2 regions of the Blastopirellula sp. SH421 genome follow, and region 1 is predicted to be linked to the other one. Evidence: riboswitches for the same ligand, from Rfam matches in the RefSeq annotation. Region 1 holds a riboswitch; the other holds the start of a gene.
What was found. A riboswitch is a leader RNA that binds a small molecule or an ion and turns the genes downstream of it on or off. The one in region 1 is predicted to bind cobalamin.
Positions count from the first base shown of each region.

Region 2: it holds a riboswitch for cobalamin, as region 1 does, so the genes downstream of both, SH421x_RS21015 (TonB-dependent receptor plug domain-containing protein) here and metE (5-methyltetrahydropteroyltriglutamate--homocysteine S-methyltransferase) in region 1, are expected to answer to the same signal.

Region 1 covers NZ_CM173712.1:3,544,391-3,556,796, forward strand. Annotated here, with positions in the region: gene SH421x_RS14615 (SAM-dependent methyltransferase) at 1-745, opposite strand, end outside; gene SH421x_RS14620 (ATP-binding protein) at 1,138-7,086, shown strand; tRNA gene SH421x_RS14625 (tRNA-Arg) at 7,167-7,240, opposite strand; cobalamin riboswitch at 7,498-7,715, shown strand; gene metE (5-methyltetrahydropteroyltriglutamate--homocysteine S-methyltransferase) at 7,993-10,287, shown strand; gene SH421x_RS14635 (tetratricopeptide repeat protein) at 10,725-11,813, shown strand; gene SH421x_RS14640 (methylated-DNA--[protein]-cysteine S-methyltransferase) at 11,894-12,406, opposite strand, start outside.
Region 2 covers NZ_CM173712.1:5,210,765-5,223,170, reverse strand. Annotated here, with positions in the region: gene SH421x_RS21040 (endonuclease V) at 1-742, opposite strand, end outside; gene SH421x_RS21035 (UDP-glucuronic acid decarboxylase family protein) at 827-1,804, shown strand; gene SH421x_RS21030 (VanZ family protein) at 1,801-2,193, opposite strand; gene SH421x_RS21025 (NAD-dependent epimerase/dehydratase family protein) at 2,310-3,266, shown strand; gene SH421x_RS21020 (3-keto-disaccharide hydrolase) at 3,364-4,011, shown strand; cobalamin riboswitch at 4,362-4,534, shown strand; gene SH421x_RS21015 (TonB-dependent receptor plug domain-containing protein) at 4,567-6,519, shown strand; gene SH421x_RS21010 (PSD1 and planctomycete cytochrome C domain-containing protein) at 6,737-9,763, shown strand; gene SH421x_RS21005 (DUF1501 domain-containing protein) at 9,782-11,221, shown strand; gene tadA (tRNA adenosine(34) deaminase TadA) at 11,323-11,823, opposite strand; gene SH421x_RS20995 (DUF1559 family PulG-like putative transporter) at 11,907-12,406, opposite strand, start outside.

The DNA.
Region 1 (12,406 bases):
AAATGATGTCGAAGCTTCCAAAATGTTTTTTCGTGGCTTCCGAGTTTCTCGTTCGCAACGCATTGTATCGGACCGGCTTCATTTTCGTGGAGGCTGGAAGATGAGCGGCGACTTGCGATTCTACATATTCCAGCGCCACAGGGTCGTTATCCATAGTCACGACTTCGACGCTTTGATCGCTAAAAGCAGGCCACTCCAAGTATTCTCGGCAAGGTCCACAAGCGATGTCCAAGATCCGCACATGACCGCTGCGGGACTTAATTTCATCCAACAGAAATTTTCGCGCCAGCTTCATCCGTCCTCGCACCGCTTGGGAGAGCGGCAACTCGGAAAGGCATAGATCAAGATATCCGCCGATACCGCGCGCCGGCGTCGACTCTTCATACAGCTTGAGCAGCATTGCGTAGTCGCCTGAAAAGCCGCTCGGCTTGGTGCGAGCTCGATTCGCAAACCAACTTTGACGAAACCAGGGTTCGGTCTCTGCACGAAAACGGGCCTGAACTTCTTTGATCAATTCAGGATCTTCAGCATGACTTTTTTCAAAGCTACGGCAAGCTGCCTGCGACTGAGCGAACGCTTCACGTACGCGCAGATGAAATTCGTCGTTTAATTGCGGCGTCGCGTTCTCGTCGATCTCAGACTCGAGCTGCATCAGCGACTGCTTAAATGCTTCTACATCTTGAGAAAAAAATTGTTGAACTGCTGGCAGTATTGAAGTGGTCAACTCGGTAGACAGTGGATTCATGACTACACCTAAAGTGATTTGTGTTGAAGAAAAGAAACATCAATGTGGTGAAAAGGCAACACGTAAATCGGTGGCGTTTAATCTGTAGTGGATGTTGCGATAAATCAACCCAAAATCACAGGTTTTCAGCATCGGGGGGGGCGAATAAACAGCTTTAACTGCCAAGCCGCCGTTTTCGCTACATCTTATTGCGCGAAATGCGCTGAACAGCTGTCGCAAATCGGCGACAGCTTAGGGAAGAGCTATGGTTGAATTACGTGAGTTGGAAAGCTACTCGCGCTGCATTCGACCCCTAGGAACACAATTTTTTCGACCACCTTGCTAGAGAAGACTGGCGAGGGTTGGAAAGTCATTGGCGCATTCCGGCTTCAAGAGGTGATCCGCAAAAGATCATGGTGGTTTGTGAAGCCGACGAGGCCTTCAATACGTTGGATACAACACGCGCAGTAGCGGCCGAAATCGAGGCTCGCTACGAGATCTCTGCGTCCCACCGAGACTCGCCGCTGGTGAGAACGCTCCTGGGTAGCGATCGCGCCTCTGGTAATCGCGTCGTGATCAAGACGATTGAGACCAATTCACTTTCTCGGGGAACGCGAGCTCGCCTCGAATTTGAAGCGGACGTCCGCAAGACGCACGACAACGAACATCTGACGCCTGTGCTGCATCACCTGCATGCCGATGGCATGTTGCATGTCGTGATGCCGTGGACGGAGGGCATCTCCCTACGGCGACGTCTCGCACAGACACGAATGTCAATCTCCGAGACAATTCTTCTCGGTAAGAATTTGTTCACCGCGCTTGACGCGATCCATCGGCGGGGTGCGCTTCACCGAGACATCACGCCGTCAAATATTTTCCTGCACACTAGCTTGGATTCGTCAACGCAATTTCGAGCCGTCAGTCTGGCGGGCTTTGGAACCGTGAAGCGTTTTCATCCCGATCAACTCTTCGGCGAGCGGGAGTGCGAAATCGTTTCGTATATGTCGCCAGAGGAAGCCGGATCGATCGATACGGACGTCGGTCCCCCTTCTGATCTTTACGCAGCGGGTATCGTGCTATTCCGTTGCCTGGCGGGCAGCTTGCCTTTTCAAGGGCAAAACGCTGGCGCAATTCTCTTTGAACATTTGACGGCGCCTGTTGCCGAATTGCCGAGCCTCAACGCAGAGGTTCCACGCGAGCTTGACGAACTGGTGCAGCGATTGTTGCGTAAGAACCCACATGATCGCTATCAGTTGGCTAGCGCCGTCGTCGCAGATTTGTTGGCGATCGAGGATGCGCTGTCGAGCGATTCTAGCGGCGCGCATGTAACGATTGGGGCCAGTGATCGGCGCTGTACTTTGACAGAACCCGCCTTCGTTGCACGGGACGATGAATTGTCGCTGGTTAAGGACTTCGTAACCGCTACACACCTGGGACAAGGCGACGTCCTGCTTGTCGAAGGGGATTCAGGCAGCGGCAAGAGTCGACTACTGGTAGAGTCCGCTAAACAGGCCAGAAGTGACGGGCTCTGGGTGCTGCGAGGAATCGCGACAACGCATGTCGGGCAACGTCCATTTCGGATGTTAGAAGGGATTGTCGATAGCTTTCTTTCTCTCGCTCAAAACGACCGCGACCTAGTTCGCCACATGAGCCAGCAAGTTGCCGACCTGACTAGCGAACTTATCTCAGCGCTTCCTAGCCTAGGCAGCGTATTGGACTCGGAGCAAGGCAATCATCGGTCGCCAGCGGCCTTTGGCGAGAATCGGACCATTGAGTCACTGATTCGATTTCTGAATGCGTTGGGAAGCGAAGAGCGACCCGCAATCATTATCCTCGACGATTGTCAGTGGGCGGATGAGCTCACATTCAATCTGATCCGTCGGTGGCAAGCTCAACCCCATCAGGAAGATAGATTTAGCTCGCTAATCGTATCGTTCCGATCTGAGGAAGTCGCCGAGGGACATTCGTTGCGACATATCGGCAAATGTCCCCACATTCAACTCAAACCGCTCGGCCCGGAACAAATCAAACAACTCGCCGAGTCGATGGCCGGCAGTCTCCCTTCTGCAGCGGTGGAGGTAGTGACGCGACTTGCTGGCGGAAGCCCATTCATGGCGTCGGCAGTTCTCCGCGGGTTGGTCGAATCAGAAGCGCTGGTGGTTGCCAAAGAGGGCTGGAGCGTCATTCCCCACGCGATGGAAGATCTGCAATCTTCGCGTGAAGCGGCGTCGATTCTAGCTCGGCGCATTGACTTGCTGCCGTCAGTGACGATTCATCTGCTTACGGTTGGCGCTGTAGTCGGTAAGGAATTTAATCTGGATGTCGCCACTCACTTGACGCAAATGACGATTTCCGAAGCGGTGCGAGCTCTGGCGCATGCGCGTGATCGCTGCTTGATTTGGGAACGGGCCGATGGTGGTCAATTTGTCTTCATTCATGATCAGATACGTACGGCTTTACTAAATCGACTTACACCGTTCCAACAATCAGATCTGCATCTTCGGACCGCAGAGCATTTTCAGCAATACACGCCGAGCCGCGTTTCGGATATCGCTTTTCATCTCGATCAGGCAGGCGCCGTCGAGGAAGCCCTCCATTTCGCATTGCAAGCAGCAGAACAAGCTCGTCGGCAGTTTTCGCTGGCTGTCGCGGAACAGCAATTTCGGATTGCTCGACGAGGCGCTTTGCACCAACCGAATGCTATTCGTTTTCGGATCGCGGAGGGATTAGGCGACTCTTTGATGCTGCGCGGGCATTACACCGAAGCGGCGCCGCAATTCGAGGAGGCGGCGGAGTTAGCGGAGGGGGCTTTCGCGCGAGCGCAGATCCAAAGCAAACTGGCGGAACTCAGTTTCAAACGAGGCGACATGGAAAGCGCCACCAACGGTTTTGAAACGGCGCTGCGAACGCTGGGACGCTATGTCCCGCGAAACAGCACGCTCACCATTTTGCTCTTGATCTGGGAAGCGTTGCGCCAAGTCATTCATACTTGGCTGCCGAGCCTCATGTTGCATCGCCTGAGACGCCCCCCCAGCGAATCGGAACGACTTGCCATTCGATTGTTCGGCTTATTGGCTCATGGCTGCTATTACTGTCGCAGTAAAATTCAATGCCTGTCCGCTCATCTGCGCGGTTTAAATCTAGCAGAGCAGTTCGATCCCAGTCCCGAACTGGCGCATGCTTACTCCGAGCATGCGCCGGTGGCTTGCTTGCTACCAATGTTTAAGCGCGCCTTTCGATACGCCCAACGCTCGCTCGAAATGCGCCGCCAGTTCAATGATATTTGGGGACAAGGGCAATCGCTCAATTATTACAGTTGCGCGCTCTATGCTGCCGGCAGATATCGCGAGTGCGTCGAAAAGGGACGCGAAGCCGTCCGTTTGCTGGAACGCTCTGGCGACTATTGGCAGGTTCATATCGCCCGCTATCAAGTCGCTGCATCCTTGTATCACCTGGGTGACTTCAAAGGAGCTCTTGCTGAGGCCCATGCGAACCATCGTTCCGGAATTGAACTAGGGGACGAGCAAGCCTCTGGTATTAACCTGGACGTCTGGGTCCGAGCTGCTCTGGGAGATTTGCCGGATGTCGTGATTGAAACCGAAATGGCCAGGAAACGGCAGGATACGCAGGGCCAGACGCAATTGCTGTTTGCGGTCGGTGTTTTGCATATCTATCAGGGAAATTTGGACAAAGCCGTCAAGTCATTAGAAAAAGCGATACAGAAGGCCAAATCGGCGGGTATCCAAAACGCCTACACCCAACCTGCTATGGCTTGGCTAGCAACCGCCTATCGCATGCAGGCCGAAAGCGTTCCGGCGTATGCTCCCTTCCAGAAAAAAGCGTGGTTGGAAAAAGCAGATCGCACGGCTTGCTTGGCGATCCGCCAAGCAAGCTCGTGTCCAAATGACTTGCCCAGGGCCGCCCGGGAAATTGCAATGATCGCCGCGATGCGAGGAAACGTGCGGAAGGCTCGTCGATATTTCAATTATAGTTTGCGCGTGGCTCGACGTTTGGAAATGGTTTACGAACAAGCGTTGACGCTGAGCCATCGTGGACAAGTCGGCCTTTCCTCCGCTTGGCATGACGCTGTTCAAGATCAGCAGCAAGCACAATCCTTACTCGATCAATTAACGGCAGATGACGAGGATCTACGCAACTCTCAAAATGGAGAGTTTGGGACGTTATCCCTTGTCGATCGATTTGAAACGGTCTTGCATGCAGGCAGACGTATCGCATCCGCATTAACCACCGAAAAAGTATACGAAGAGGCGTGTGCCGGAGCTGCTCGACTGCTGCGTGGTGAGAAATGTCTGTTACTGGAATTTGATGAAGAAGACGAAGCAGCTCCTCCGCGCATCGTTTTGGGGCCAACGGACATCGATTTTGACGAAAGCAATTTACGTTTAACCGCGAATGCAGGCCGTGCCATGGCCTTTGTCGAAGGGAGAGCCGACACCGATTCTCTTCGAAATGGGCTCGGTCAGCAGTCTGCGATTTACATTCCCATTTTTGTTCGCAATCGCTTGAATGCTTGTTTGTGCGTAACGCATTCTCAGGTGGTTGGGTTATTTGGCTCCGACGAAGAGCGTCTCGCAGACTTCGTCGGAACCATCGCCGGCGCTGCGTTGGAAAACGCGCAAGGATTTTTGGAGCTTACTCAGTTAAACTTCACTCTCGAACAACGCGTCGCCGAACGAACCGCGGCCGCTGAATCTCGCGCCGCCGAATTGGCTTGCTCGAATGAAGAATTGGAACGGATTGCGAAGGAATTGCGATTGACCGAAGAGGAGCTACGGATCGCGAAAGTCGCAGCCGAAACAGCGAACGAAGCGAAGAGTCGATTTCTGGCCACGATGAGCCACGAGATTCGGACGCCGCTCAACGGAATTCTCGGCATGGCCGAACTCGCCCTCCGGACCGATCTCACTTCGCAGCAAAAAAACTGCTTGACCATTATCAATCAATCAGGCGACGCCCTGCTCCATCTGCTGAATGACATTTTGGACATCTCCAAGATTGAAGCAAACAAGATGGAACTTGAAATGATCCCGATGGATCCGCATGCGACAATCGGCGCAGCGGTGAGATTGCTGGCGGTTAACGCCGCCAACAAGGGAATCGAATTGTTGTACCGAATCGCACCAGAAGTCCCTGTTGAGGTCATCTGTGATCCTTGCCGATTGCGACAGGTGATTGTCAATCTCGTTGGCAATGCGATTAAGTTCACCGAAAATGGAGAAGTATTTGTAAACTGTTTTCTCGAACCTGCGATGCATGGAGATCAACTTCATATCGCCGTTCGAGATACGGGGCCAGGTATTGCGAAGAACAAGCAGTCCTCCATTTTTGAATCCTTCGAACAAAGCGATAGCTCGACAACCAGACGATACGGCGGCACAGGTCTCGGACTTTCGATTTCATCCCAGATTGTCGCACTGATGCAGGGCCAGATTTGGGTGGAAAGCGAGTTGAATCAGGGAAGTACTTTCCACTTTACAATTCCACTACAAGAGTCAATTTCCAATCTCCCGACAGCTGCGACTGAGCCGTTAACTGGCTGCCAGATTTTGATCGCTTCGGACCAGTCGACATTCCATGAAATTTACCAAGAGGTCCTGATCAATGCAGGCGCCGAATGTGATCTGCTTTCGCTACAAGACCTCCCGGAGGCCATCGACAGGATACACGCAAATTCTCAGCGATCAGACACCCTGCTGATCATTGATTGGGAAGTCCATTCAAAGCGGTTGGAATCCTTGGTTAGCGGTCCTCAGGCCAGTCTGCTCCAAAAAATTCCTCATTTGATTTTGATGCCGGCGACGGGCTTGCCAAGTCATATCGATTGGACGGTGCAGTCAACGCTAGGTAAGCCCGCTTCGGCAACGGATCTGCTTCACGCAGCATCAGAGCTCCTCGGCAAGCGAGCGTTTGACGTTGTCGCGACCAAGGAACCTAGTGACAAGCTCACCCGTCCGCTTCATATCTTGTTAGCGGATGATGCCGCTGTAAACCAAGAAGTTGCTGTCGGAATCCTAGAAGCCTTTGGTCATTCTTGCGAAGTGGCCGAGACAGGCCGCGAAGCTTTTGATGCTTTCAAGGGCGGAAGTTTTGATATCGTGCTGATGGATCTGGAAATGCCCGAAATGGACGGAACCCAGGCAACCAGCGCCATTCGGGACTGGGAGCAAGCTCAGAACTTAATGCACACGCCGATTGTGGCCATGACGGCTCACACAGTCTCTGGAGTCCGCGAGAAATGCCTTGCAGCCGGGATGGACGATTACCTCTCCAAACCGATCCAGCCAGAAATTCTCAAGCGCGTCTTGGCAGAATACGCCACCCAACGAGCCTCCCAGGCATAACGCCGCCCAAAGCATCAGCGTCATTCAATCCAGCAATAAAAAAAGCCGCAAGCTCTTACAAGCTAACGGCTTTTTGCAAGTGCGGATGGCAGGGTTCGAACCTGCGACCTTCGGTTTCGTAGACCGACGCTCTATCCAGCTGAGCTACATCCGCATCTTCTGCTGCGGCAGACGATTGTCTCCTGCGGCAGATCACAAAGTTTAGCCGCACCGCTGCGATGCGTAAAGGGGCTGGGCTTGCTTATTGGCCCGCTATTTTCAATTTTTCGGCTGTTGTAACCTTCTACTGTGTCAGGGTTTATCGGTGGCAGCGGTTTTATTGGCGATTGGGTTGCTTGGGCTTGCGGGGATTTTGGGACCTTCGTCGGCGGAGTGGTCGACTGCTAGTTGACGCGGCCTGCGTTCTTAGGATAGTTTGGCGGCGTGATTGGTTCGCTTCATAAATGGAGCGTCGAAAGAGGGAACACCGGTGAAAGTCCGGGACAGCCCCCGCTGCGGTAACCAGAAACGAACGCCGTCGGTAAGCACTGATCCTCGTTGGATTGGAAAGCAGCGGCAAGTAGGAACCGTCCGGCAACTCGCCGGGCTCAGTCTGGAAGTCCGAAGACCTGCCAACCGCCTGTTCGCTCGTAGCCCAATCGGCTTCTTGCGTGCAGTTTTGTCATACGCCTTCGGGGATGGAGGCGATTTTGAGGATCCCTACGATGACATCATCTCTTGATGTGCGCGCTCCTGCTGCGCCGCGGCGAACTCGCTCGCCTGCAAGTCGCTCTCACGCTTTATAGCGACCCCGCGAGTTCACGTTTGATTTCTTTCTGTTTCCGCGCGCAGGCTCTGTCCCAACTTTGATGGTCGGACGCATTGGCCTGCTGCGCTAAGAATGCGCAATTACCAAGGACAGCGTACATGCTATCTGCAAATTTAGGTTTTCCCCGGATCGGTAAAGATCGCGAACTCAAGCGAGCCGTCGAGTCTTATTGGTCTGGCAGTTCCTCGGCAACGCAACTGCAACAAGTCGCCGCCGAGTTGCGAGCAACTCATTGGCGTTTGCAACAAGCGGCCGGCATTCAGTCGATCCCCAGCAACGATTTTTCGTTCTACGATCAAATGCTCGACACCGCACTCGCGCTGGGCGTTGTTCCGCCGCGGTTTGCTCAGCTTGACGTTTCGCCGCTGCAGCTTTACTTTTTGTTGGCTCGTGGTCAGGCGCCCGGCGTTGCCTTGCCGCACGAAATCCCAGCGCTCGAAATGACCAAGTGGTTTGACACCAACTATCACTATCTCACTCCTGAGTTTGAAGTCGGTCAGCAGTTCACGCCTGACGCAACCAAGCCGCTGACCGAATGGAACCAGGCGAAAGCTTTGGGGATCGACACGCGACCCGTGTTGGTGGGTCCGGTCACGTTTTTGTCGCTCGGCAAGTTACGCTCCGAAACCGGTGATCGACTTGATTTGATCTCGTCGCTGTTGCCGGCCTATATGGATTTGCTTCGTCAAATTTCGGCCGCCGGCGCCGATTGGATTCAGATTGACGAGCCGATCCTCTCGACCGATCTGAACGACAAGCAGCGAGCAGCTTTGGTCAGCACCTATCGCCAAATCGCAGATCAGCTGCCGCAGTTGAAAGTGATGCTGACCACCTACTTTGGTCCGTTGGCCGAAAACCTGCATCTCGCCGCCAATCTGCCGACCGCAGGGCTGCATCTGGATCTGGTCCGCGGCAAAGCGGACGCCGCCGACCTTGTCGATACCATTCCGGCCGACAAAGTTTTGTCTCTCGGCCTGGTCGAAGGACGCAACATTTGGAAGACCAACATCAACGCCGCGATTGCTTTCGTCCAACCGCTGATCGAAAAGTTTGGCGGCGAGCGAATTCAGATTGCTCCTAGTTGCTCGTTGCTGCACGCGCCGGTCGATCTCGATGCCGAGACCAAACTTGACGACGAGCTGAAAAGTTGGCTCGCGTTTGGCAAGCAAAAACTGGCGGAAGTTCAGCTGATCACCCGCGCGTTGAGCGGCGATCCCACGGTGCAAGCCGAACTGGACGCCAACCAACAAGCGATCCGCAGTCGTCAAAGGTCGCAGCGCGTTTACTCGCCTCAGGTGCAAGGTCGCTTGGCTTGGCTCGAAACCACCGGAGTTCCCGGCCGCAGCGCCTATCCGCAGCGGCGTCAGTTGCAGCAAGCGTCGCTTGGTTTGCCGGCCTTCCCCACCACCACGATCGGCTCGTTTCCGCAAACGGTCGAAATCCGCCAAGCTCGCGCCCTGCGGCGGAAAGGGGAAATTTCGGATGAGTCGTATGTTGCAACCATGCAGGCTCAAATTCGCGAAGTGATTCAGTTCCAGGAAGAAGTCGGGCTTGATTTGCTCGTACACGGTGAGCCTGAACGCAACGACATGGTCGAGTATTTTGGCGAAACGCTTGAAGGATTCGCGATCACGCAAAACGGCTGGGTGCAAAGCTACGGCAGCCGCTGTGTGAAGCCGCCGATTATCTTTGGCGACGTATCGCGTGCGGCGCCGATCACGGTCCAATGGATTAAGTACGCCCAGTCGTGCGCCAGCAAACCGGTCAAAGGCATGTTGACCGGACCGGTGACGATTCTCTGCTGGTCGTTCGTGCGTGACGATCAACCGCGCAGTGAAACGTGCAAGCAAATCGCGCTGGCAATTCGGGATGAAGTTGAAGATCTCGAAAAGTCGGGGGTCCGCGTGATTCAAATTGATGAGCCTGCTTTGCGAGAAGGATTACCGCTTCGTAAACGGGATTGGAATGACTATCTGCTGTGGGCCGGCGATAGTTTTCGCTTGGCCAGCAGCGTGGTCGGGGATGCAACGCAAATTCACACGCACATGTGCTACTGCGAATTTAACGACATCATCGAAGCGATCGCCGGACTCGACGCCGACGTTATTTCGATCGAAACATCCCGCAGCGATATGGAACTGCTGCATGCGTTTGTTAACTTTCGTTATCCCAATGAAATCGGACCCGGCGTGTTTGACATTCATTCGCCCCAGGCGCCCACGTCCGAGTCAATGTTGCGACTGCTGACGAAAGCGGCCGAAGTGTTGAATCCGTCACAAATCTGGGTAAATCCTGACTGCGGTTTGAAAACTCGAAAGTGGGAAGAAGTGCGACCAGCCCTAACCAATATGGTGAAAGCAGCCGAAGCGGCGCGTCAATCGTTGGCTACCTGACGCGACCCCCTAGGTGAATGGACCGCCGCTCGAAGCAATTCGGCGGCGGTCTTTTTTTTGGGGCAAAGAGAAGAAGGGAACCAAGAGTTAACCAATGAAGAACGGAAAACAAGCTTCAATAGCAGGGTCCCCACAACAACGCACAAGCAAACCACCACGGCGACAGTCGAATCGATTTTTGGAAGATGCAGCGAACCAGCAATTTGTAGTGAAAAATCATCCCTCAAAACGAAGTGCCGCTTCTCAAAATTGCGGGCGGACAACAGAGCTATTCGTACTGCCCACTCTGGCATCGTCAGGTGAACCTTTTTATTTTGCTCATGTCTATCTTGGGTCCCTTTTGTGTGAGAAAATTTAACGTACTTGCGGCAGCTTGCACATCGAAAATGAAGGCGCTGCGGCTTCTTTCTTCGTAGTCGGTAAAGTGGGGAATAATCGTGCCGATCCAACTTCAATGTACTTCGGTCGTCATTCGTAACGACGCACTTGATCGGGTCTTAGAGGGTGGCGCCGCGGAATTTGGAGAGATCGCCACGAATGCGATGAGCTATGCGGATGATCGGCTTTCTCAAGCAAGCTTTATGTCGCCGCTTGACGCCGAGGAGTTCGCCAAAAGTCTTGAGCTACGTGGGTTGGATCGAAGCGGAGAGTCACCTGACTTTGTTGTCGTTCAGGCTCACAACCAATTGGTCGAGCCTGCGTGCGACTGGCTGATTTTGTTTGAATATGAGCAGCGCCTGATCGCTACTCTGCGTGGATCGGAATCGCGGACGGTGATCGCGGCGTCAATCGACACGACCTACGATCCCAACAGCGTTCAGCATTACAGCGCTGAAGAGATTGCAGAGAGATTTGAGTTTGTCGAGCGGAAAGATGGCATCGACACCTACCGAGAAAAAGCGACCGGCACGCTGGTCTATCACGCTCGCAACACGGAGACGTTCGACGAGATTTTCTTTCAAGCGTTTGATACTGTTTGGGAACTGCGACGTGTGCCGGGCGCGGCGGCCAAGAGTCGCGACGAAGCGTTGGCGATTCAGAAAGCGATCCAAGACTTGCAGTCGCTCGCGGCCAAATGTCCCGAGACGGCCAAGATCTTTTTGGCGTTGGGAATGGCTTGGTTCGCGATCGGAGAGGATCAGAAGGCACAGCGACAACTCACTCGCGCAGCTGAACTAGAGCCAGACAGCATCATCATGTTGAAGGAACTGGGAAGCGTATGCTTGGCGAGAAACGATTTTTCTGCCGCACTGGATGCAACGACAAAGGCGGTTGCGATCAACCCTGACAGTGCTGAATTGCTTGGCAATTTGGCCGTTGTGCAACTGCTAACCGGCGACGTACCTCATGCGAAGGCTACCATCGCACACGCGATGCGACTTGACCCGCAAGATGAGGTGAATCACAACGTGCTGTCGATTATTATGGCAGTGGCGGAAGGCAAACGAGAGCAGCCCCGTTCGCTAACAGAAATGATGCAGCCACCCAAACGCAAATCATGGCTGGCGCGTTTGTTTGGTGGGTGAATCAAGTTTTGCAGCATAGGTAGGGCAAGCGAATTTCGAGAAGCCAATATCGAACGACCTCGCCGTTTGCTTAACCCACCTTACGGCGTTTGGCCTTCTAGCTTTAGCAAGCGTGCTTTTAGCTTTAGGCCTTGCGGCGCCGAGAACCCGTGTAGCTTGCCGGTGCTGGCGACCACGCGATGGCAAGGGATCAACAGCGGGATTCGATTGCGGGCCATTGCGCCTCCGACGGCTCGGGCAGCGGCGGGCGAACCAGCTTTTGCGGCTAGTTGTCCATAACTGAGCGTTGTGCCGGGGGGGATTTTGCGGCAATGCTGGTAGACGCGGGTTGCGAATGGGGTATAGCCGGTTAGGTCGAGCGGAATCTTGGCTAGATCGACAGGTTCTCCGGCGGCGTATTGCTGGAGTTGGTCGACGATTGCCTGGTGTTGTGAGGAGAGAGAACCCGGCTGCTGGCGCCGCTTGGGGGCCGCTACGAAGCTCAAACGGTGGACCAAGTCTCCACGCAGTTCGATCTCAAGCGGCCCCAAATCGGACGAAATCGTGAAAATCGTCGGCTCCAATGCGAAAATCGGGGGAGTGCGGCGGTATTG
Region 2 (12,406 bases), 1.7 Mb from region 1:
TGATGCCGATCGTCGGTAGTCCCGTCAGCGCCGCCAGCATGCTGGCAATCCCGCAGCGCCGAGGATGCAAAATACCACTGCCGTCAATCAGCAGCACATCAGCCATCCGGTTGGTCGCCGCGGCTTTCGCCAGCACCGCCATCTGTAGCGGCAATTCGCGATAAGCGAGATAAGACGTAATATAAGGAAAGCATACGGTCTGGCGCACGGTATGGGACCAGACCAACTGACGCGATTGATAGTCAAACAGCACGTACGCGACGACTCCTTCTGCGCCGTGATACGAAACATCGAGCCCTGCAACTAGCGTGGGCGTGCGATCGAGCGATTTGAATTGGTTCTGTGCTGCGAGTTCGGATTGCCATTCTCGCAGTTGGGTTAAGGGCGCCGCGGCGACAAAGTCGTCGAATTCATATTGCTGGAGGTCCACTTTTTCATTTTCGACAATCACTCCTTCGGCCGCCAGCAAGCGTCGCTTGTCTTCGATGGCGCCGGTATGAAAGAGCCCCAGTTCGCCGCCTGCGCGGACCACACGATGAGCGGCGACATGGGGCGCCGCCGGGCTATGCAGCAGCCAATCGCCGATCCAGCGACTTGCCGCGCGATCCCCAAGCGATTGGGCGATTCGTCCATAGGTCGCGACACGCCCAGCAGGAATTTGCGAGATTCTCTGGTGCAGTTCGGCGGATAAATCGGGCAATCGAGCCTGAATCTCCTGCTCAAGCAGCAAAAAGTCAGTCACGGCTTGTTCCATCTTGGGTGGATTTCGATAATCTGTGCAGAGGCTTTTCTGCCCCAACCGCGTTAGCATCCCGGAGAAACCAGCGTGTCGCACATCAAGCGAATCCTTGTGACCGGAGGCGCTGGCTTTCTCGGTTCGCATCTTTGCGAGCGACTGGTCGAAGCAGGGCATGACGTGATTTGTCTCGATAACTTCTTCACGAGTCAAAAATCGAACATCGTTCGCCTGCTTGATTTTCACAACTTTGAGTTCATTCGGCACGATATCACGATGCCGATTTGGCTGGAAGTTGACGAGATCTATAATCTCGCCTGTCCCGCAGCGCCGGGACATTATCAATACAATCCCATCAAGACAACCAAGACCTCGGTCATGGGGGCCATCAACGTGCTAGGCATGGCCAAACGCTGCCGCGCCCGCGTGCTGCAAGCGTCGACCAGCGAAGTCTACGGCGACCCCGAAATTCATCCGCAGCCTGAGTCGTATCGCGGTAATGTCAATCCGATCGGACCGCGGGCCTGCTATGACGAGGGAAAGCGTGTCGCCGAGACGCTCTTTATGGACTACCACCGCTCGAATCGGGTCGACATCAAAATCGTCCGCATCTTCAACACCTATGGACCGCGGATGCATCCTTACGATGGACGCGTCGTCTCCAATTTTATTCGCCAGGCGATCAACAACGAACCAATCACGTTGTACGGCGACGGCAGTCAGACCCGATCTTTCTGCTATCGCGATGATCTTGTCGAAGCGATGATTCGTATGATGAACTGCGATCCCAGCTTTATCGGCCCAGTGAATATCGGCAATCCGCACGAATTTACGATCCGTCAGTTAGCCGAATTGGTCGTGAAATATACAGGCTCAAAATCAAAGTTCGTCCACAAACCGCTGCCCGAGGATGATCCGCTGCAACGTCAGCCTGACATCACGCTGGCCAAAGAGAAATTGGACTGGGAGCCGAAGATCGAATTGGAGGCTGGATTGAAAGCGACAATCGAGTGGTTTCGCAATATCGAAATGTCACACTATCGAGCGCCGACCCCAAATCACGACTAAGCCTCTTCGGCCGGCGCCGGGTTGCGGTATCGGCTCCACAGATAATAGAGACCAACTCCGGTTGCGGCGCCAAGACAGTCGGCCAACCAATCCAATCCATCGCAACTCCGCCCCGGGACAAACGACTGCGTAACTTCATCCAACAGACCGTAGGCAGCCAACAGCGGCCAGACCAGCAGCGGAGCGAACTTGTCAAACTTTGCTGCGACCATCGAAAAGATCAGCGCCAGCAGCGTGAACAGCAAAAAATGAATTCCTTTGTCCCAGTGGCGCCAAGCACCTGCGGCAACCGGGATACGCTCGGCTGGCCAATGCGTCGCGAGAAAAGCGATCAGCCACACCGAAGCGGCCAAAAAAATGTACCAGCGGGCTGAAACTAGTCGATTCATGCAGTCAACAAGCAGTAAGAACCAAGTGACAAGTTGAGCGAAACAAAACAGGCCGAAGTTCGATCGACTGCCCGCCGAACTTCATTGTAGTAAATACCAGAGGAGCAAGAGCAGGGATGGCGATTCTAATCACCGGCGGGGCCGGATTTATCGGTAGTCATCTGATCGAGCGGCTATTGGCCAGATCGAGCGATGATCTGATTTGCCTGGACAATTTTAACGACTACTACGATCCGGCGCTGAAACGGGCAAACGTCGCTCTTTTTGCCGATCAGCCGCGAGTGACGCAGATCGAAGCCGATTTTTGCGATCCGGCGGCGATGGAAAGTCTGTTTACGCAGCACCAGATCGAGTCAGTTGTCCATTTGGGCGCCTACGCCGGCGTTCGCGTTAGCGTCGCGCAGCCTCAGCTATATCAACATACCAACGTCGGCGGCACGCTCAACTTGCTTGAGACGGTTCGTCGTCATCCGGTGAAGCGGTTTTTGCTGGCCTCATCTTCTACGGTTTACGGACGAGGCGCGGCGATCCCGTTTGCTGAAGATGCGCCGCACGGCATTCCGGCAAGTCCATACGGCGCCACCAAACGCGCGGCAGAACTGTTGGGCCTAACCTACGCTGAACTGCATGGAACTCCAGTAGTTTGCTTGCGTCCCTTTAGCGTGTATGGTCCGCGGCTTCGCCCTGACTTGGCGCTGACGATTTTCGCCAAAGCGATTCATACTGGCGCAACCATTCCACTGTTTGGCGATGGGACGATTCGTCGCGACTTTACGCATGTCAGCGATATCTGCGATGGCCTGATCGCGGCGCTGACGGCCGATCATGTGATCGGCGAAACGATCAATCTGGGGCACAGTGATCCGATCGAAATGCGCGGCCTGATTGCGCTGCTGGAACATGCATTTGACAAACAGGCGAATATCCAGCGCTTGCCAGAGCGGCCCGAGGATCTGCCGGTGACGTTTGCTAATTTGAAAAAAGCCCAGCGTTTGCTCCACTACGAGCCGCAGATGCCGATTGAGGTTGGAATTCGTGAATATGTCGCGTGGTTTAAGTCATGGTACTCCTAAAACTTAGGCATGATTCGCCCATAATTTGGCGTTCGCTCTGTTGCGGGTTATTCTGATATCGACTTTGCTACATCCCATCACTCGTGGAGACAGCTGCATGTTGGCCCGCTCACTAACCAGATTGGCAATCGCTCTGCTGTTGTTCACATTCAGCGGCGCGCTGCATGCCGAAGAGCAACCTTGGCGCAAGCTCTTTGACGGCAAGTCGCTGGGAGATTGGAAGCCGGTCAATTTTGGGGGGGAAGGAGAAGTCACCGTTCAGGATGGCGCGATCGTGATGGCGCAAGGAGTCAATCTGACCGGCGTCACCTATCAAAAGGCGCCGGCCAAGACAAACTACGAAATCCGCTTTGAAGCGAAACGGCTCGAGGGGATCGATTTTTTCGCAGGGCTGACATTCCCGGTCGAAGATTCGTTTTGCAGCTGGATTGTGGGGGGCTGGGGAGGCGCGGTCGTGGGGCTCTCCAGCATCGACGGGAAGGATGCTTCGCAAAACGAAACCACCAAGTATATGGGCTTCGACGATGATCGCTGGTATCGCTTTCGGCTGAAGGTGACGCCAGAGAAGATCTCAGGCTGGATCGATGACAAGCTAGTGATCGATCAGCCGATCAAGGATCGCAAAATCACGACGCGGAACGAAGTGAACGATTCACAGCCACTTGGCTTTTCGGCCTGGCAAACGACCGCCGCGATTCGCAAGATCGAAATTCGCGACCTGTTGCCGAAAGCAGGGCCGAAGTAAGCGGCCTCGCTTTGATTATGGCAGTCCAAATCCTTTAGCGCGTGTCTCCTACGGCCGTATCTACGTGCTTGGGCGCCGTCTGCGATCCTCCCTTGGCATTCCCGCGATTCAGCCAAATTCGCGACACTCGCGTCCAGCGTTTCATAGCATCTAAGGGGGTATATAGCCCCCGAATAGCCACTTGGACGGCAAGTGTGGTGAAGGATCGCCCAGGATTCGGCATGGATTTCACAATAGGAAGAATGTGGGCGACCGGGAAGGTCGGAATAATCGGACTAACCGTTCTAGACCGTGATCGTCGATGACTCATGCGTCAATCTGCGTTTTCCGGGAAATCTGGGGAGCGCGCAACGACGCGCGTTTCGCCGGATTTCAGGGAAGCGGAGTGAAAAGCTCCCGCCGCCCCGCGACTGTAACGAGGACGAACGCCCAGCGGATTCCACTGACGATCTTAGGAAGTCGGGAAGGAGGGCAAGTAGAACGATTCGGAGCCAGGATATCTGGTCCGGCGAATGGACAACTTAATTATTGATTTTCCTCGAGGGAAGGGAAACGATGCCATTTCGCTGGACTTCGACATGCGCACTTGCCGCATGTCTCTCATGGTGGACCACTTCTCTTCCGGCTCAACCGCCGGTCGAAGAGTCTCCTTTGGCCGAGACCGAAATTCTACCGCTGAACCCGCAGCAAGACACGGTCTTGCCCGAGGTCGAGGTCGTTGGTCGTCTCAACTCTTTTCCGGCTAATCCCATCCCGGATAACGCGGCGATCACGCCGACCGGGACCACAGTCGCTGTTGGCAAAACCGGCAGTAGCGTCACGGTGATTACCGGCGAAGAGATTCAGCGGACGCAACAAACGACCGTCGCCGAAGTGCTGCGACAAGTCGAAGGGCTGAACGTGGTGCGCACCGGCGGTCCCGGCGGGATCACGTCGGTCTTTATCCGCGGCGCCAATTCGCAGCAAACCAAAGTGATCTTGGACGGGATTCCGATCAATGATCCTAGCAACGCCGGACGCAGCTTTGACTTTTCGACCATGTCAACGCAAAACATCGAGCGGATCGAGGTCTTGCGCGGCCCGCAAAGCTTGTTGTACGGATCGGATGCGATTGGCGGGGTGATCAACATCATCACGGCGCGCGGCGAAGGACCGCTGACCGTCACGACGCTGGTTGAAGGGGGAAGCTTTAACTCTTCTAACACCGCGATGACGCTGAGCGGCGGCAACGATCTATTCTATCACTCGACCAGTTTAGGATACCAAGGAACCGACAGCGTCAGCTCGGCCCAGTTTGCCAACGGCAATCCCGAGCGAGACGGCTACTACAACGGCACGATCTCGGGACGATATGGCTGGACTCCGTCTGAGTTGTTGAACGTTGACTATGTGTTTCGCTATGCCGACGTGCATGCGGCGGTCGATGATCAGCCGTTTGGTTCATTGCCGGTCGACAATCTGATTCGCTCTAACCTAAGCGACGTTTTTTACGAGAAGATCCAGTTGCAGTCGTTTCAACTTGACGGCATGATCGAGCATCGGGTTGCGTTTGATCATACCAACTACAAACGGGTTGATACGGACCCCGGATTTCTCGATCCGTTGTACAACGGCTCGACCAAGCAGATTGAATATCAACTAAATATGCAGCTGCTAGAAGACAACATCTTCACCGTTGGCGCCAACCATCAGAACGAAGATGCGTCCAACACGTCAACGCCAACCGTCAGCCAGTATCTCTCAGGCGTCTACCTACAAGATCAATATCAACTGGGAGATCGTTTCTACGGCACAGCCGGCGTGCGTTGGGACGATCACAGCGTTGCAGGCACGGCGCAGACTTATCGCTTTACGTTTTTGATCGATGCCTGGGAAATTGGTTCCGAGTTTCACGGCAGTATTGGCACCGGTTTTCGGGCGCCATCGCTGGCCGAAAACTTGTTTCCGTTCGGCAATCCCAACTTGCGCCCTGAGCGTAGCAAAGGCTGGGATGTCGGGATGACCAAGTACATTTTCGACAAGCAAGGTTCAATTGATGTGACCTACTTTCGGAATGATTTTACTGACTTGATTCAGTTCGACTTCAACACGTTCCTGCTTGAAAATATCGGCACGGCCCGCTCGACCGGCGTTGAAGTGGTCGGCGTGTGGGGCTTGAACGAACTGACGGATCTACGGTCGACCTACACCTATACCAATGCACGCGACTTGGACAACGATCAACCGCTGCAGCGACGTCCCAAGAACAAAGTGACGCTAGGGGTGGAACGTCAGGTCTCCAGCGATGCGACTTTGAATCTCTACATGCTGTATGTAGACAACCGGTTTGATTTGTCAGGCCCTCTGCCGTCTTACATCACCGTCAATGTCGCCGGAACGTACCAACTAGCACAAGGAATGACGCTGGTGGGGCGAATCGACAATCTGTTTGACGAAGACTACGAAGAGGTGCCAGGGTTTGGTACGCTCGGAATCGGAGCCTACAGCGGGCTCCGCTTCGTCTGGTAAGTGACGCGCATGTCGCGCTCAGATGCCAAAAGTCTGGGCGCGACTCTCGTTGCGCAAGCGCTCACAATGCAACCTCCTGATATTTCGCTCATTACGCCTGATTTTGCCACTCCTTCGGGCAATCGCCAAATGGAGGTTGGTCGGCGGAGAGCTGCGTCTATAATAAGAAGCGTCTTTTTAGCGACGTTTCGAGAATATAGAGAAGCAGTGCTTGTTCATGCGAATCTCTCACCAAGTTGTGACTGGACTCCTGCTGCTGTGCGGAGTTGCGTCCGATGGGCTGGCCGAATCGCCGATTGATTTCAATCGCGACATCCGGCCTCTCTTCGCCGGTAAATGCTTTGCCTGCCATGGTCCGGACGAGTCACATCGAGAGGCCGATCTACGGCTTGACCAGCGCGATGCCGCAATCGGATATGGGGCGATCGTGCCGGGCGAAGTGGACGAAAGTCTGCTGGTGGAGCGGATCTTTTCGGACGATCCTGACCTACAGATGCCGCCGCCTGGGGCGGATGATCGGCTGACGACTGAGCAGAAAGAGTTATTCCGGCGGTGGATCAAAGAAGGAGCTCCCTACGCAAAACATTGGGCTTTTGTTCCCCCCACAGCGCCGGCGCCTCCTGAGGTAGCCAATCTGCAGTGGCCACGAAACGCGATCGATCGCTTTGTCTTGGCGCGACTAGAAGCAGCCGGATTGCAGCCTGCACCGGCCGCAGATCGTTACAGTCTGGTGAGACGCGTCTATCTCGACCTGATCGGCTTGCCTCCGACGCCAGAAGAAGCCGACGCGTTTGTGCAGGACAAAGATCCGAATGCGTACGAGCAACTTGTGGATCGGCTATTGGCATCGCCCCGGTATGGCGAACGCTGGGCCCGCGAATGGCTGGACCTGGCGCGTTACTCCGATACCAACGGCTACGAAAAAGATCGCGAGCGTTCGGTCTGGCCTTATCGAGATTGGGTGATTCGCGCTCTCAATAATGACATGCCGTTCGATCAATTTACGATTGAGCAACTCGCTGGCGACATGCTGCCTGACGCGACTCCCAGTCAACTTACTGCGACCGGCTTTCATCGCAACACCATGCTCAACGAAGAAGGGGGCATCGATCCGCTAGAGTTTCGCTACTATGCGATGGTCGACCGAGCCGCAACTACCGGCACGGTTTGGCTAGGGCTAACGATTGGCTGCGCTCAGTGTCATACGCACAAGTATGATCCGATCACACACACCGATTATTTCTCGTTCATGGCCTTTTTGAACAACGCCAATGAGCCAGATCTGATTCTCAAAACTCCTGATATCACAGCGCGTCGTGAGCAGCTTCAGCAGCAGATCGCGAAGTTAGAATCCGAGCTGCCGAGTCATTTTCCCGTTGCCGCTGGAGATGGCCCGCTCGAGGATCGTCGCGAAGCGAATCTCACGTCCAAATTCAACGCTTGGGTAACAGACGCCCAAACCAAAGCGGCTGATTGGCGCACGCTGCGTCCCACGCAAATGGAGACCAACCTCCCCAAGTTAGAACTGCTTGAGGATGGTTCAATCTTCTCCAGCGGAGACATCACCAAGCGTGATGTTTTCACGTTGACCTTTGCGATCGACCAGCGGCAGTTGCCGCTGACCGCAATTCGCTTAGAAGTCTTGCCTGACGAGCGTCTACCCGCAGGCGGTCCCGGCCGCGCGTACTATGAAGGTCGCAAAGGAGATTTCTTCCTCAGTGAGTTCACGGCAGAGCACAATGGTCGGGCGATTACTTTCTCTGATCCATCTCGCAGTTATGGCAAAATCGCGATCGGCAGCGGCAACGCCGATGCCGCCAACGTGCTTGATAGCGATGGTTCGACCGGCTGGTCCACCGCACAGCGCGAAGGAGAGCCGCATCAGTTGGTTTTGAACTTAGCGCAACCGATCACAACAGCAGGTGAGTTGCAAATCGAGCTTCTGTTCGAGCGGCACTTCGCAGCAAGCCTTGGGCGGTTTCGGCTTGCTTCAGCCGCGGCAGAGCAAACCTTGGTTGCAACCGACATGCCGATCGAAGTCGAAACGCTACTCGCGCAAGATTCCTCTACATGGACTGCGGAGCAAACCGAACGCGTGCGGCGATACTTCCTGCTTACCACAGCAGAGCTGGCCGATGCACGCCAAGCAATCGACAAGCTACGTGCGCAACTGCCCGACTATCCAACCACCTTGGTGATGCAAGAATGGACCGACGGCGAGGTTCGACCCACCTATCTGCATCATCGCGGCGAATACCTCAGTCCCAAGCAACAGGTCCAGCCGCGGATTCCTCAATTTCTGGCGGATGACAAACGGCCATCCCCGTCAAATCGCTTAGAATTTGCCCAATGGCTTGTCAGTAAGGAGAATCCTCTGACCGCACGGGTCACCGTCAATCGCGTCTGGCAGGCCTTGTTTGGCATCGGACTTGTCGAGAGCAGCGGCGATTTTGGTACGCAGGCGGAGCCCCCTTCGCATCCTGAACTGCTCGATTATTTGGCGACGCTCTTGATGGAAAACGGTTGGTCGCTCAAGGCGGTGCAGCGTGCGATCGTCCTTAGTGCGACCTATCGACAAAGTTCGCAAGCCACCGAGCAACTGCAGAAGCAAGACGCCCAAAATCGCCTGCTTGCGCGCGGTCCGCGGTTTCGTGTCGATGCCGAAATCGTCCGCGATAGCATGCTGAAATCAAGTGGTCTCCTCTCCAGCAAGATGTACGGTCCCGGCGTGTTTCCGCCTCAACCGGCCAATGTGACTTCGCTCGCGTATGGCAACTTTCAATGGAAGCCCTCAACCGGCGAAGATCGCTATCGCCGCTCGATCTACACGTTCAGCAAGCGGACGGCGCCATTTGCGGCGTTCACCGTTTTTGATGCTCCCAGCGGTGAAGTTTGCATCGCTCGGCGCGATCGCAGCAATACGCCGCTTCAGGCGCTGACCCTGCTCAATGATGCGATGTATATCGAACTCGCCCAGGCGTTAGCCATCTCCTCGCAACAATCGTCGACTTCTGAGGAAGCAATCGCCACCGATATTTTCCGACGTCTGTTGACCCGGCCGCCGAACTCAAGCGAACTGCAAGCGATTCTGCAATTTCGTCAGACGCAACTCGCTCGCCTGCAAAATAAAGAACTCGATGCGGCGGCGATGAGCGGGCAAGCCTCAGGCACGGCCGAGACGGCTGCGTGGGTGATGACGGCCCGCAGCTTGATGAACCTAGACGAAGTGATTACGAAGCCCTAGCGATAAAGCAATTTCAAGATGAACTGGCTGCAAAATCAGACGCGACGTCACTTCTTTCGCAACTGCGGTGTCGGTGTTGGCAAGCTTGCCCTCGCTTCGCTCCTGGCCGAGTCTTGGGGCCAACCGCAGCAAGCCCAGGCCGAATCAGTAAGTCCGTTCGCGCCGCGGCCAACCCACTTTCCGGCCAAAGCCAAGCGGGTGATCTACCTGTTTATGGCTGGCGCCCCCAGTCAGCTTGAGCTGTTTGACTACAAACCCAAGCTGGCCGAGATCGCCGGCAAACCGATTCCGCCGTCTGTTATCGCCGGACAGCGCTACGCGTTTATTCAGCCCGATGCGGCGGTGTTAGGGCCGCAATTCAAATTCGCCAAGCATGGCGAGTGTGGCGCCGAAATCTCTGAAGTCCTGCCGCACCTGGCCAAAGTGGTCGACAACATCGCGATCCTGCGGTCGGTAAAAACCGACTTGTTCAATCACTCGCCTGCCCAACTGTATTGCAACTCGGGCAGCGGCGTGCCGGGGCGTCCCAGCATGGGGGCTTGGCTGAGTTACGGTTTGGGGAGCGAAGCGCATGATCTTCCCTCTTTTGTCGTCTTGCAAAGCGGCGACAGCCTTAGCGGCGGCGCGGCGATGTGGGGTGCTGGGTTTTTGCCGTCGGTCCATCAAGGAGTTCCCTTTCGCGGTCAAGGTGATCCCATCCTGCACGTAGCAAATCCGCCGGGCTACGACCAACAGGCCCAGCGCGATTCGCTCGATTTGATTCGAACCTTAAACGAGCAACTGCTCGATCAGCATGGCGATCCCGAAATTAAGACTCGGATCGAAGCCTATGAGATGGCTTTTCGGATGCAAACGCGAGCTCCCGAGCTAATGGATTTCACCCAAGAAACGCCAGAGACGCTGAATCTGTACGGCGCCAATCCAACCGATCCAGGCCAAGCTTTCGCCAACAATTGTTTGCTGGCTCGGCGACTGGCCGAACGCGGAGTTCGCTTTATCCAGGTCTATCACTCGGGTTGGGATCATCACAGCAACGTCGCCGGAGGCGTGCGTGCTCAAGCCAAGCAGACCGATCAGGCCGCCGCCGCGCTGGTCGAAGATCTCCGCCGCCGCGGAATGCTCGATGATACGTTGATCATTTGGGGCGGAGAGTTCGGCCGCACGCCGATGGTCGAAGCGAGCGCCGCTCTCGGCCGTAGCCAAGGTCGAGATCATCACCCACAAGCGTTCACCATGTGGTTTGCCGGGGGCGGAATGAAGCCCGGCGTCAGCGTTGGAAAAACCGACGAGCTCGGATTTAATGTCGTCGAAGATGCCGCCCATGTCTCCGATGTCCACGCGACGATTCTGCAATGCCTCGGAGTCGACCACACACGGCTTAACTACCGGCATCGCGGGCTAAACTTCAAACTAACCGGCGTTGAAGAACACCATGTGGTCCAAGGGCTGCTTGCATAAAATGACGAATGTCTAAAACCTAATGTCTAATAACAGACGTCATCATGAACGCTCTTCTCTTCATTAGGCATTAGGATTTAGACATTCGACATTTCCCTTCTCTACTTTTTCCCTTCCGCGCGGCGAGCCCGAAAGAACTCGGTCAGCACGTTGCCGCATTGCGGTGCTAGGATTCCTCCGACTACTTCGCAGCGATGGTTGAGACGAGAATCACTTAGCAGTTGGTACAGAGATGTGACGGCGCCTGCTTTGGGATCGACGGCGCCATACACGACCGTGGGAATGCGCGCTTGCAGGATCGCGCCGGCGCACATGGGACACGGCTCCAGCGTCACGTACAGCGTGCAATCCGCCAGGCGCCAACTTTGCAGCGACTCGGCGGCTTGGGTAATCGCGATCATCTCTGCATGGGCGGTCGGATCGTGCAACGTTTCGCGCTGATTATGCGCGGCGGCGATCACCCGATTGTTATGCACAATGATCGCACCCACGGGGACTTCTTTATCGCGGGCGGCCTGCTCTGCAAGTTCCAGCGCTTGATACATGAAGATCTGGTGGAACGAGGGATACTCAAACTGACGCGGTTCGGCAGAATCAATCATGCTAGCAGGCAATCGAGAAAAACAAAAAAAGCGTCCTCTCGCTGTAAGAGGACGCTGGAAATGTGAAGTAGAGCGTGGACCGATTACAGTTCCAGCTCGGTCCCCTTGATCGGATTCCCTTGCCAAGTGGGATAAGGAGCCGCCGTTCCTGAAGGACCTGGATCCGAAGTTGCTTTGGCGCCGTTGGACGACATCAAGCGACCGAGTACGGTGCCGTTGATATTAGCGTCGAGAAACTTGACCGAGCCATCCACCATGCAAATGTTGACGCCGCCCGAGTGATAGCTGGAGGGAACCGAGTTTTCAGCGGTCACCGCATCGTCGATAAATCTGTTAATCGGTGCGTCTAAACTCCCAATAGAAACAGACCAAAAGACAGCGGCTTCAAAATCTCTCGGATAGGTTCCGTCGTTGCTGACGACATTCCACTGAAAGTCTTGACCGTGAAAGTCTACATTGGGTTTCACTCGTTCGGCCAGCAAAATGGTGTTAGAAGCGCCGTCTTTCATCCGATCGACCAGCGATTTCAGATCGCCGGAGGTGATCGCATTATCGCTCCAAGCTCCATTGGCTGCGATGTCTA